Prochlorococcus marinus XMU1408: one gene and its partner. The protein of the gene in region 1 binds, or shares a complex with, the protein of each later gene. Links are inferred from orthologs where the notes say so. Each region holds a gene or a part of one and is shown on either strand. Other genes may lie near its edges.

The links.
Region 2: the proteins of mnmE (region 1) and mnmG are in contact, whole or in part, in a solved structure (PDB 9HIP), measured with the Escherichia coli proteins. The link is inferred for Prochlorococcus marinus XMU1408 from one-to-one orthologs.

Annotation. Positions count from the first base shown.
Region 1 is NZ_QJUE01000001.1:244,251-247,370, forward strand. The notes cover bases 317-3,120. They hold mnmE (tRNA uridine-5-carboxymethylaminomethyl(34) synthesis GTPase MnmE), read right to left. Parts: upstream 2,514-3,120; coding sequence 1,119-2,513; downstream 317-1,118. Other genes in these bases: nadC (carboxylating nicotinate-nucleotide diphosphorylase), read right to left, coding at 317-811; DNJ73_RS01280 (DUF2062 domain-containing protein), read left to right, coding at 2,586-3,041. In the rest of the region: more of nadC, read right to left, coding at 1-316. UniProt on the Escherichia coli protein: Exhibits a very high intrinsic GTPase hydrolysis rate. Involved in the addition of a carboxymethylaminomethyl (cmnm) group at the wobble position (U34) of certain tRNAs, forming tRNA-cmnm(5)s(2)U34.
Region 2 is NZ_QJUE01000007.1:43,690-53,603, reverse strand. Bases 7,032-9,914 are described here. They hold mnmG (tRNA uridine-5-carboxymethylaminomethyl(34) synthesis enzyme MnmG), read right to left. Parts: upstream 9,517-9,914; coding sequence 7,546-9,516; downstream 7,032-7,545. Other genes in these bases: dnaB (replicative DNA helicase), read right to left, coding at 9,536-9,914; DNJ73_RS09355 (chorismate lyase), read right to left, coding at 7,032-7,540. In the rest of the region: DNJ73_RS09385 (valine--tRNA ligase), read left to right, coding at 1-2,334; DNJ73_RS09380 (TVP38/TMEM64 family protein), read left to right, coding at 2,347-2,958; DNJ73_RS10100 (hypothetical protein), read right to left, coding at 2,967-3,125; NAD-dependent DNA ligase LigA, read right to left, coding at 3,139-5,217; DNJ73_RS09370 (hypothetical protein), read right to left, coding at 5,234-5,656; DNJ73_RS09365 (SprT family zinc-dependent metalloprotease), read left to right, coding at 5,774-6,322; DNJ73_RS09360 (RNA helicase), read left to right, coding at 6,418-6,948; more of DNJ73_RS09355, read right to left, coding at 6,953-7,031. UniProt on the Escherichia coli protein: NAD-binding protein involved in the addition of a carboxymethylaminomethyl (cmnm) group at the wobble position (U34) of certain tRNAs, forming tRNA-cmnm(5)s(2)U34.

The DNA of each region.
Region 1 (3,120 bases):
TTGTTGAGATTAGATCAATACCTGTAGAAATATAGTCTGATAAATTGTTTGGATTAATCCCAGAAACTTCAATCACAATATTTTGTGAGACGTATTTGGAGTTATTATTTTTTGAAAGTTGACGTAATTCTGGAACTAGTTTTGCAATAGTTTGAATAGACATCTCATCAAGTAAAACCCCATCAGCTCCTGCTTCTACAGCTTCTCTAGCTTGGCTAGGGGTTTCTGCCTCAACTATGATTTTTTTTGTCCATGGAATAGTTTTTTTTAAGACTTTGATACTCTCAGCAATCCCCTTAGACCATTCAATATGATTTTCTTTCAACATGGCTGCATCATATAATCCAAGTCTATGATTAATTCCACCACCACAAAGAAAAGCATATTTTTCGAATATCCTGATTCCTGGAGTCGTTTTGCGGGTATCTGCTAATTTTATATTAGAGCCAGAGAGTTTATTTACTAGTAAGGCAGTAGATGTAGCAATACCAGAAAGATGCATCGCTAAGTTAAGTGTTACTCGCTCACCAGCTACTAAGGATGATGAAGGCCCTTTTAATTCTAAGAGTCTTTGATTCTTTTCAAATTTTTGACCATCCTCTATTAATAGTTGAATATCAACTTTGGGATCAATTTTTTGGAATATAAGTTTGATAATATCTCCTCCACAAAATGTTCCACATTCTTTCGCAATCCAATGGGCTGATGAACTTCTAGTGTTAAGGATAAATCTAGTTAGATCTCCATCACCAAGATCTTCCTCAATCCAGGCATCTAATATTCTTAGTAGATTTGGTGAGCGAAGGTCCACAATTCATCTATTACATTTATTACTATACCAACGTCAAAACCATTTTATATAAAACATCTTCCAATACATTTGTATTTTCTCTATTTATCTTTTCTTGAATCACTATTTAAGCTAATAGAAGTTTTTAATCTTTTTTCTTTGTTATGTATTAATTATATGCTTTAATTGAGTATATTCTCGATTATTCGGATCTAGTGGACGTTGTTCATAGTGTGAATATTATGGTTGCGATATTAATAGTAGGCGTTTGCTATTATTTATACTATATTTTTACAATTGACAATAACCAGTAAGTAAAAAATATTTTTTACTTACCAATACAGAATTTTGAAAAGATATTATCAAGTAAGCTTTCTGTTAAATCGTCCCCTGTTAGTTCTCCTAGATGATTGATAGCTTGTCGTAAATCGATTGTCCAAAAATCCCAAGGTAGTTTTTCATCAAAAACTTTATCAATATTTTCTAGGGATTTTATTGTTGACTTTGCAAGATCTAGCTGTCTTTCATTTAGTGCTATATCCAATCCATGAGTTTGAGAAGAACCACATAATTTTAGTAGACAATTAATTAGATCCTCCTCTCCGTCACCTGTTTTTGCACTTATTATTACTAGATTTTCTTTTTTTATAGTATTTATTGTATCCTTTTTGGAGGAAGAAAGATTATTTAAATCTGATTTATTTCCAACAATTAATAGTGGAATACTTGTTGGGATTTGTTTTAGTATTGACTCATCCTCGTTAGTCCATCCGGTTGAACAATCAAAGATTAATACAATGAGATCAGTTTGTTTTAAAGCTTCTTGAGTCCTAGAAATACCTATATTTTCGATGATATCTTTTGTTTCTCTTATACCCGCAGTATCAATAAAAGTTACTGGTATACCCTCTAATACAATCTCACTTTCCAAAAGATCTCTGGTGGTTCCAGGTAAGTCTGTAACAATAGCTTTTTCTTTTTTTGTAAGCCTATTCATTAAGGAGCTTTTCCCTACATTAGGCTTTCCTATTAGAGCAACTTTGAGGCCAGAGCGAATCAATGTTCCTCTCTTAGCATTATCTATGAGTTTGTTTAGATCTTTTTTAATTGCGAAAATTTCATTTTTTATATTTTCTTCTTCTAACTTTGGAAGATCTTCCTCAAAATCAATCCTTGCTTCAATTTCAGTTAGTTGATCCAGCAGACGATGCCTTATCGATTGAACCGTAGTTTGAATATTTCCTTCAATTCCATTCATGGCAAGTTCTGCTGCTTTTTTACTCCTCGCGGAAACTAGTTCACTAATTGATTCTGCTTGAGTAAGGCTTAAACGACCATTGATCACGGCTCTTTGACTAAACTCACCTGGCTCAGCTCTTCGAACATTTGGATTATCTAATATTCTTTCAAGGATCTTTTGGACTGCAATGATTCCACCATGGCAATGAATTTCCACTATATCTTCGCCCGTAAAGCTTCTCGGTCCTTTCATAATTAGGATTAAAACTTCATCTATATATTTTTTTTGATTTGCTTCCGTTACATGTCCGTAAAGTACTTTGTGACTACTCCAATGGTGCATTCCGGGTACATGAACAACACTTTTACTAATCTCGATTGCGGAGGAGCCAGAGATCCGAATAGCAGCAATACTTCCTTGGCCGGGAGAGACGGCGGTTGCAATTGCCGCAATGGTATCTTCTGTAGGGGAAAACGAATTCATTAATCAATAGTTACGCAATCTTCACTAAGATCTAATGTAGTTTTCCTTTTTATAAACAAGATTTTTGAAAATATGAGAAAAATCTTCCTCAATTTAATAAAAAGAATCCGTAAATTTATCTCTTGGCTTTGGAATCAGGAAGGTTCTCCCTCTCAGCGAGCATTAGGTTTTGGTGTGGGAATTTTTAGCGGTTGCTTTCCATTCTTTGGTTTGCAAACTTTGATGGGTGTATTTTTAGCAAAAATTCTTAAGGGCAATACTATCTTGGCTGCTGTGGGAACTTGGATTAGCAACCCATTTACCTATTTACCTCTTTACTATTTTAATTTTAGAATAGGTTCATTACTATTTAATAGTGATAAAGAAGTAGTTGATTATAGCCTTATAACTAATAATAACTTATGGTCTCAAAGTTGGTATTTAAGTTCGCGACTCATAATTGGTTCGATTTGTGTGGGTCTTGTGACTGGAATTATTGGTGGGCTTTGCTTGTATCTTCCACTTAAGAAACTTTCAAATACAATTTAAAATTATTAATTTTTTAGAAAGAGTTTAATGAGTAATTTGTGTCTTCGATTCATTATTTGTTTTTTGTTTATGATAGTAG
Region 2 (9,914 bases), on another replicon or contig:
TTTACATTGGATGAGGGCCTGAGTAAAGCTGTTTCCGAGGCATTTGTTCGTTTATATGAAAAAGGATTGATATATAGAGGAGAATATTTAGTGAATTGGTGCCCTGCCTCTGGTTCGGCTGTGAGTGATTTAGAAGTTGAAATGAAAGAAGTAGATGGACATCTATGGCATTTTCGATATCCGTTAGTCACATCATCTGCATCAAGTGAGAAACAAATTAGTTACTTAGAAGTAGCGACTACTCGCCCTGAGACGATGCTTGGTGATGTCGCAGTTGCTGTGAATCCATCAGATGTAAGGTATAAAGATCTCATAGGGGAGCAACTGACTTTGCCTCTGGTTGGCAGAACTATTCCCATTATCGGAGACCCTCATGTAGATAAAGATTTTGGAACTGGATGTGTCAAAGTTACGCCAGCTCATGATCCTAATGATTTTGAGATAGGTCAGAGACATGACTTACCTCAAATAACAGTCATGACTAAAAAAGGAACTATGAATCACAATGCAGGTCAATTTGAAGGCTTGGATCGTTTTGAAGCTCGTGAAGCTGTTATTGATTCTCTAAAGGAGATTGGTCTCTTAACCAAAATAGAAGCTTACAAACATAGTGTCCCTTTCTCTGACAGAGGGAAAGTACCAGTAGAGCCATTGTTGTCAACTCAGTGGTTTGTCAAAATGGATCCTTTAGCAAAAAGTTGTTCTGAATTTTTTGAGAAAGGACAACCTAAATTTATTCCTAATAGATGGTCAAAAGTTTATCGAGATTGGTTAACTGATATCAGAGATTGGTGTATTAGTAGACAATTATGGTGGGGACATCGCATTCCGGCTTGGTTTGTGATTAGTCAAACAGATAATAAAGTTGTTAATGAAACACCGTATATTGTCGCTAGAACAGAAGATGAAGCTAAGAAATTAGCACGTGAACAATATGGAGATTCAGTCAAAATTGAGCAAGATGAAGATGTTTTAGATACATGGTTCTCTAGCGGATTATGGCCTTTCTCAACATTAGGTTGGCCTGATGAAACTCATCCTGATTTTCAACGTTGGTATCCCACTAATACACTGGTTACTGGATTTGACATTATTTTCTTTTGGGTAGCAAGAATGACAATGATGGCTGGAGTCTTTACGGAGAGGATGCCATTTTCTGACGTTTATATTCATGGACTTGTAAGAGATGAGCAGAATCGAAAGATGAGTAAGAGTGCAGGAAATGGTATTGATCCTTTATTACTAATAGAAAGATATGGAACAGATGCTTTGAGGTTTGCTCTTGTTCGTGAAGTTGCCGGCGCTGGACAAGATATACGTCTTGACTTTGATCGTAAAAATCAAACTTCAGCAACGGTTGAGGCCTCTAGAAATTTTGCTAATAAGCTTTGGAACGCAACTAGATTTGCTCTTATCAATCTTGAGGGTCAAGATTTTGAAAATTTGGAGAAATATGATTTATCGAAGTTGCAATTATCAGATAAGTGGATTTTATCAAGACTTGCTCGAGTCAATCGTGAGACTGTTAATCGATATGAAAATTATGCTTTAGGAGAGGCAGCTAAGGGATTATATGAATTTGCTTGGAATGATTTGTGTGATTGGTATTTAGAACTAATCAAACGTCGATTGAATACCTCAGAAAATTTTTCTCCTGATGAATTATTAGATCAAAAAATAGCGAAAAGTATCTTGTACAAAGTTTTAAGTGATCTTATGATTATGCTTCATCCTCTAATGCCTCATTTAACAGAGGAGCTTTGGCATGGATTAACTGGTTTGGCTGAGGATCAATTTCTAGCTTTGCAGCCTTGGCCAAAATTAAATGAACAAGACTTGGATATTGATTTAGAGAGTTCTTTCTCTGATTTATTTGCATCTATCAGATTGATTCGCAATCTACGAGCAGTTGCTGGGTTGAAACCCTCTCAAAAAGTTCCTGTCATGTTGGTCTCTGGCAAGGAAGTCTTGCAAAATACTCTAAAAACATCAATCAATGATATTGCTGTTTTGACTAAGGCTAAGGAAGTCCAAATATTATCTCCAGAGGAAGCAAAATCATTACCTTCTATGAAAGCTTTAGCCGGTGTAAGTGGAGAGCTAGAAGTGGTTCTTCCTATTGAAGGATTGATAGATATAGCTTCTTTACGATCAAGGCTTGAAAAAGATTTAAATAAAGCACAAAAGGAAATAGAAAGTCTCTCTGGACGTCTAGCAAATAAGAATTTTGTTGATAAAGCTCCTAAAGAGGTTGTTGAGGAATGCAGAGCAAACTTAACGGAGTCAGAAGCGCAAGTCCGTCTAGTCAAAGAGCGTCTAATGGGATTGGATTGAACTCTCTAAACTATGTCTAACAACTTAGAAACTCTGGTTAATAATTTCATTCCTTTTTTAAGTAGCTCTTTTGGAATTTTGATTTTTGCTTTGGTGTATGTTTTTTGGGTGTCTTGTTTATTGCCAGGCTCATGGCTTTCCATGTTGTCTGGCTTTCTTTATGGCACCTGGCTTGGAAGTTCGGTGGTTTTTGTGGGAGCTTTTATTGGAGCTCATCTAACTTTTTATTTAGGGAGAACTTTTTTAAAAGAATGGGCTCGAAAAAAGGTCTCCAATTCTCCAAAAGTTCAAATAATGGAGAAAGCTGTTAAACGTGAGGGTCTCAAAGTCATTCTTCTCACAAGACTTTCTCCTCTTTTTCCATTTGGCTTACTTAATTTTACATATGGCTTGAGTGAGGTAAAAGTTCGTGATTTTACTCTTGGAATGATTGGTATATTACCTGGCACAATTTTGTATTGCAGCCTAGGTTCCTTAGCACTCAAAGTTTCAAATTTTGGTGAAGTACTCTCAGGAAGGTCTGAAACTAGTTCATTTATTTGGAGCTTGATTAGTATCTTATCGACTATTTTAGTTGTTATTTTAGTTTTACGTTCAACAAGAAAACTTAATCAGGATTCTTAATCACTAGATTATTCATCAGCTTTTAAATTCCAATCTTCAATCGCTGCAAATACGACAAACCAATAAAGTCTTATGCGATTAAATATACCTTTTTTAGAAGCAAGCATTTCATATTTTGCGCGTCCACACTCTGTTTTGATTAAAGAAAATATTGGATTCTTATCCATTTTTAAATTCTATTCATTTTTTCAATAATAGCTTAAATTCAGTTTCGTTAATTATTTTTACTCCAAGCTCTTCTGCTTTTTTTAATTTACCCCCCGCTTTTTCTCCTGATAATAAGAAATCAGTTTTTTTACTAATTGAAGAGCTGACTTTTCCACCAGCACTTTCTATTAATTCTTTTGCTTCCTCTCTTGTAAGGGAATCTAAAGTTCCTGTTAAGACAAAAACTTTGCCATGAAAAATATTGGATTGGTTTGAATTGTCGTTTGATTCTAAATTTTCTTTTAGAGAAAATCCAATTGCTTTTAATTCTTTAATTAAGATTTGGTTATTAGAATCATCAAACCACTTAATTATTGCATCTTTCATCTCATTTCCGAATCCATAAATATTGGATATATTTTCAGGTGCCTCCTTAGCAATAGTATTAAGTTCCTCGATACTATGAAAATTTTTTGCAAGAGATTTAGCATTCGCTTCTCCTATGTGAGGTATCCCTAAACCGTAGAGCTGTTTGTGCCAATTTGTGTTTTTAGATTCGTTAATTTCTATTAGTAAATTCTTTGCAGATTTTTCACCAAATCTTTCAAGTTTTAAAAGAGAATCGATTTCAAGTTTGTATAAATCTGCGATTGACTGTACATATCCTTCATTGACTAATTGATTAATAATCTTTTCACCTAATCCTTCTATTTTCATCGATCCTTTACTGACCCAATGACGCAAATGACCTTTTAATTTTGCTGGGCATCTAGAATTAACACATTTCGTTATTGCTTCGTTCTCTTCTTGAATTAACTTGGAATCACATGTTGGACAGTTTTGAGGAAACTTTACTAATTTTGCATCAACTGTTCTAAATTCTTTTATAACTCTAATAACTTCAGGAATAATTTCTCCAGCTTTTCGCACAATTATGGTGTCATCATAATGAAGATCTAAAGATGCAAGTCTGTTTGCATTATGAAGTGTTGCACGATTCACTGATGTTCCTGCAAGCTCTATCGATTCAAATTCTGCTACAGGAGTAATAGCACCAGAACGACCTACTTGGAAAATTAATTTTTTTAACTTAGTCGCTTTCTCTTCTGCTGGATATTTGACAGCTATGGCCCATCTTGGAGCTTTATTTGTTGCTCCTAGGAGATTTTGTATCTCAAATTTATTTATTTTTACTACTATGCCATCAGTTGCATAAGCTAAAGAATCTTTTTCGATTTCCCAATACTTGTAATAGCTATTTGCTTCAGTTAAGTTTTTTTTTGTTGCATATGTAGTATTAACTTTAAAACCAATATTTTTTAAAAACTTAAGTGATTCAGATTGAGAATTTGGTTTTTTAAAATTGCTATCGGTTGGCTTCCAATTTTCTGGTAAATAAAGACTATATGCGAAGAAGTCAAGTTTTCTAGATGCAACTATTTTGGGATCTAATTGTCTTAATGTTCCTGCACAAGAGTTTCTAGGATTTGCAAAGAGTGGTCGATCAGTGCTTTTTCTCTCATTATTGAGTTTGTTAAATATATTATTGGGCATGAAAGCTTCGCCTCTAATTTCAATCCAAGAGGGTGGATTTTTTAATAATAAACGTAAAGGAATTGTAGAAATTGTTCTGATATTAGTAGTGATATCTTCTCCAATTGTTCCATCTCCACGGGTTGATGCTCTAGTTAAAATTCCATTTTCATATCTTAATGAAATAGCATTTCCATCAATTTTTAATTCACATATCAGTTCTGGATTATTAACCTCTTTGATATTTTTATTTCCTGAACATATTAATTTGCTGATCCTTGCATACCATGCTTCTAATTCATTTATATTAAAAGCATTATCTAGACTTAAAAGAGGAATATTATGCTCAACATTTTTGAATCCTTTAGAAGGAATACCTCCTACTCTTTGAGATGGACTATCAGCTGTAATTAAAGAAGGATTTATATTTTCAATTTCAATTAATTCTCGATATAATTGATCATAAACAGCATCGTCTATCTCTGGTGAATCTAATATATAATAAGAGTAATTTGCTTTGTTGAGTAAAGCTCTTAGCTCTTTAGCACGTTCAGAATATTGATTGAGTTTTGATTTCACTTATAACATTTTTTCATTAAGTATTGGCTTTAGCAATGCGATCGATTTGCCAATTTTCTTCAATTTTAATAAAAGTAAAGTCAAGTGGCATTTCGTTTTTCTTGTCTTCTGATTTCAAGTTCAGAGTTAGCATTATTTGATTATCTTCTATTCTTGGACGTCCTGACTTTAAATTTCTATATCTATTCAACTGTAAGCTACCCAAAAATTTGATGAAATCTTGTCTATTCACATGTTGTTTATAAGCTTTAGTGGTAAGTCTATATGCACCATCAATGCGACCGGCAGCAATTTGATCAAAAAATCTTTTTACTAGAGGATTTATGCCTCTTGCACTGATTACAAGTTTAATTGCATTAAAGGTCCAAAACAGGAGCAGTGCACCAACCCCTACCAAAAGAGCTTTTAATCCGATTGCTTTGATTAGAGCACTATCCATGTTTGTAATTCCTTTTGAGTAGAGATTCTGACTTATAGCTATGAGATTAGCTTGTTTGTTTTCGATAGTCAGACAGAATGTTATCGGAATAATAAAGCTAATGAGTTCTTTGCATCAATGTCTTTAATACCTCTGTTGCCATTATTTCTTAAATTAAACAGAGAATATTTTCAGAACTCTTTCTTTGAGGAAGGAGTCCCTAGAGTTTCTATTCGGTGGAGTGATGGTCGGATGCGAACAACAGCAGGGATTTATCGACGTAAAACTAATTTTTTTGGAGTAAAAGATAGTGAAATAATTTTATCTAAACCAGTCTTAGAGAATCTTCCCGAGAAGGCATTGATGAGTACTCTGTGCCACGAAATGATTCATGCTTGGATAGATCTTGTGTTAAAAGTTGAAGAGGTACATGGGCCTAATTTCCATAGGCGCATGTCTGAGATCAATTCCTCACAAACCGATTTCCAGGTCACAGTTCGACATTCTTTTCCAGTATCCAAAAAAACTCCTAAATGGCTAGCAACTTGTCCTTCATGTAAAAAAAGTTTTTGTTACCGTCGCATGATGAAAGGAGCAGCTTGTCGAAGTTGTTGTAATAATTTGTTTGGGGGTCGATGGAATGCAAAATGCTTACTGGTATATCAACCTTTTTCTGTTGTTAAATAAATAATTTTTTTTCTTCATTAGAGTTTTTTTAAAGTTTTGGAATTTTCCTTATTAATGTTTTTCATTATTTGGTTTGAAAGCGTTAAATTTAAAAGATGAGCTCTTATAAAAATCGTAATCAAATTCGTCAGCGATCTCGAGATCAACTTGATCGCAGAATGGATAAATGGATAGAAACTGGGAAACAAGTTGTTGATGGAGTTGCAGGTAATCGTCCTGGTCAAAATAGGGGAAGGTGGCAAGATAAAACGACTGCTCCAAATTTCAAAAAAGTTGGACGTTGGATGGAAGAAAAAATAGATTGGTTTTTTGAGGATGATGACGAATGGTTGAACAATGAAGACTTAGAGGATGATCTTTCTAATGAAAGTATAATTAATACAAAAAGACCTTTAGGTGCTATTTCACTAAGAGCGCCTAAAGCCTTGCCTCCTCATATTGATCAAAAAAGAAATAATCAATATGAAATTGATGAATGGCCTGATGATCAATCTTTTAGGTTAAATAAGTGGCAAAGAAAAGATAATGTGCTGAACCAAGATGAACAGGATGCAAATCAGTCATTTCAAAGTGAACGATCATCAAGAAGGAGGAATATTCCAAGGTCTAGTAGAAGAAAATACTAGTTTTTCAAAAAGCCTTTCTTGGTATTGGCCCTAACCATTTTTCTAGCTGTGGGCTGAAAACTTCTCGTATAACAGTAAGTTCTTTTTGTTGACGAAAAAATCGATAATGCCTGCTCCAGAAAGGTCCTTCTTCTTGAAATTCCAATTGAAGCCAATTCGCATTTACTAATGCCAATCCGTCTACCTCTCTAAACAGCTCTGATCGTCCTTGAGTAAGACTTTTCCAGATTGGCTGACTCTTGTTTTGTAGATGTTTTTCAGCTTCTTGATAATTCCACCAACTTTCAGCCCATGCCAAGGTTATGCCTCCACATGTAAGCCAAACTTGTCTTCTTAACAAAGGTGGCTCTAGTTCATTGACTTCTTCTGGGACTCCATTTTTAGTATTACTGTCCATAGCCATAGATATAACTTTTATAGCTACTTCGTGACCTGTTAATAACTTAAGATGTCTTGTTGGACTTCCATCGCCCAAGAGCATTAATTGCCATGGTCCAGAGAGTTTGTTATTACCTTTGCCTGAAATAACATTTTCTTTTGATGCTTTCCAAATCACTTCAGGAGATGCTAATTGAGATTGATTTGAATTCACGAGTATCAGCTTTTTATTTGAATTGAATCCGTGTATTCAGTTTGCTTCATTTGCTCTATTTTTAACCATACAAGAAGTGCCGTGAGATCAGCTTTGCTCACACCTGGTATTTGGGCAGCATGACCAAGGCTTTTGGGTTGAGAAATATTTAATTTTTCTCTAGCTTCTTTAGATAGTGTTTTTATATCATTATAGTTTAAATTTTTTGGCAGCAACTTTTTACTTTGTTGCTTTAATTGATTTATTTGAGCTTTTTGTCTTTCTAAGTAACCACTATATTTGATATCTATTTCAACTCCTTCTTGCACATCCAAAGGAATATTTTCAGTGATTAAGTCATAATCAATTAAGTCTTTAAAATGAACATTTGTTCTTCTAAGAAAGTTTGCCAAGGTTATAGAACCTTTGATTGGTGTTCCTGTAGATGAATATATTTTTTTTGCACACTTATCACTTTCTTTAATTCTTTCATTCTCTAGTCTTAATTTTTCTTGATCAATTAGTTGTTGCTTAGTATTATAAATTTTCCATCTTCTTTCATCAATTAAACCTAATTTATAACCTAATCGAGTCAATCTTCTATCAGCATTATCACCCCTAAGAACTAAACGATATTCACTCCTACTAGTTAATACTCTATAAGGTTCTTTTAAGTCTTTGGTAACTAAGTCGTCAATCATAGTTCCTATATAACTATTTTCCCTTTCAAAAATAATTCTCTCTTTATTATTTATTAATCTTGCAGCATTTAAGCCTGCTACTAAACCTTGGGCAGCGGCTTCTTCATATCCGGTGGTTCCGTTTAGTTGTCCTGCACTAAAAAGACCACTTATTTTTTTTGTTTCTAATGTTGCTTCCAGTTGTGTAGCTGGAATGTAGTCATATTCGACTGCATATGCAGGTCTGAGCATAACGCATTTTTCGAGGCCTGGAAGAGTTCTTAAAAGTTCTAATTGCAAGTTTTCAGGAAGTCCGGTGGAGAAACCTTGAACATAAATTTCTGGGGTATCTATCCCTTCTGGTTCCAAGAAAATTTGGTGGGAATCTTTGTCAGCAAAACGTACAATTTTATCTTCTATGGATGGGCAATATCTGGGACCTTTACTATCAATAAACCCTCCATAAATAGGGGTTAAATGAAGATTATTTTTAATAAGTTGGTGAGTTTCTTTTGTTGTTCGAGTTATGTGACAACTTATTTGTTCTCCACTCTTCCATGAAAGTGGATCAAAAGAAAAGAATTTGTCTGCAGCATCGCTCAATTGCTCTTCAAGAGAAGTAAAATCAATACTTCGTCTATCGACTCTTGCGGGGGTTCCTGTTTTTAAACGACCAGTAGTAAAGCCTAATTTTTGTAATTCTTCAGTTAATCCTTCAGAGGCTTGCTCACCTGCACGACCTGCACTCATAGATTGATTACCAATCCAAATTCTTCCTCCTAAAAAAGTTCCAGTTGTAAGGACAACTGCTTTCGCATGAAAAATGCTTCCAAAATAGGTTTTAATTCCTTTTACATACCCTATTTGCTCTGTAATTTCTGATCGGTTTTTTGCAGGTTTTTCTGAAAAATGTTCAATTTCTAGGCCTGTAACCATGGCCTCTCTAATTTTGAGATTTGGGGTATTTTGTAGGACTTTGAGCATTTCATTTGCATATACGCGCTTATCTGTTTGTGCTCTTAATGCTCTCACTGCAGGCCCTCTACTTGCATTAAGAACTCTTTTTTGAAGAGCAGTTAAATCTGCTAATTTTCCTATTATTCCTCCTAGTGCATCAACTTCGTGCACTAGTTGACTTTTCGCTGGTCCTCCAACCGCGGGGTTGCATGGTTGCCAAGCGATACGATCTAAATTAAGTGTAAATAAAGCTGTATTTAAACCTAATCTTGCAGAAGTCAGCGCAGCTTCACAGCCTGCATGGCCTCCTCCTACAACGATTACATCAAAACTTTCATTTGAGGATTGTTTAAAAATCATCAATTAAATATTTGAAAGATTAAGCAGCAAGATTTCTAAATCTAGTGAATTGTGGTTCAAAAAGTAATTTAACTGTTCCAACAGGACCATTTCGGTGTTTTGTCACTATTACTTCTGTAATGCCCCTGTCGGTAGTTTCTGGATTGTAATACTCATCTCGATAAATCATTAACACTAGGTCCGCGTCTTGCTCAATTGAGCCTGATTCTCGAAGATCGCTAAGCATTGGCCTTTTATTGGTTCTTGATTCAACTCCTCTACTTAATTGAGATAAAGCAATAACAGGTACTTTTAGTTCTCTTGCCATCCCTTTAAGACCTCGAGTAATTCTTGAAATTTCCTGGACTCGATTATCAGGTGAAGTGCCTTCCATTAGTTGCAGGTAATCAATCACTATC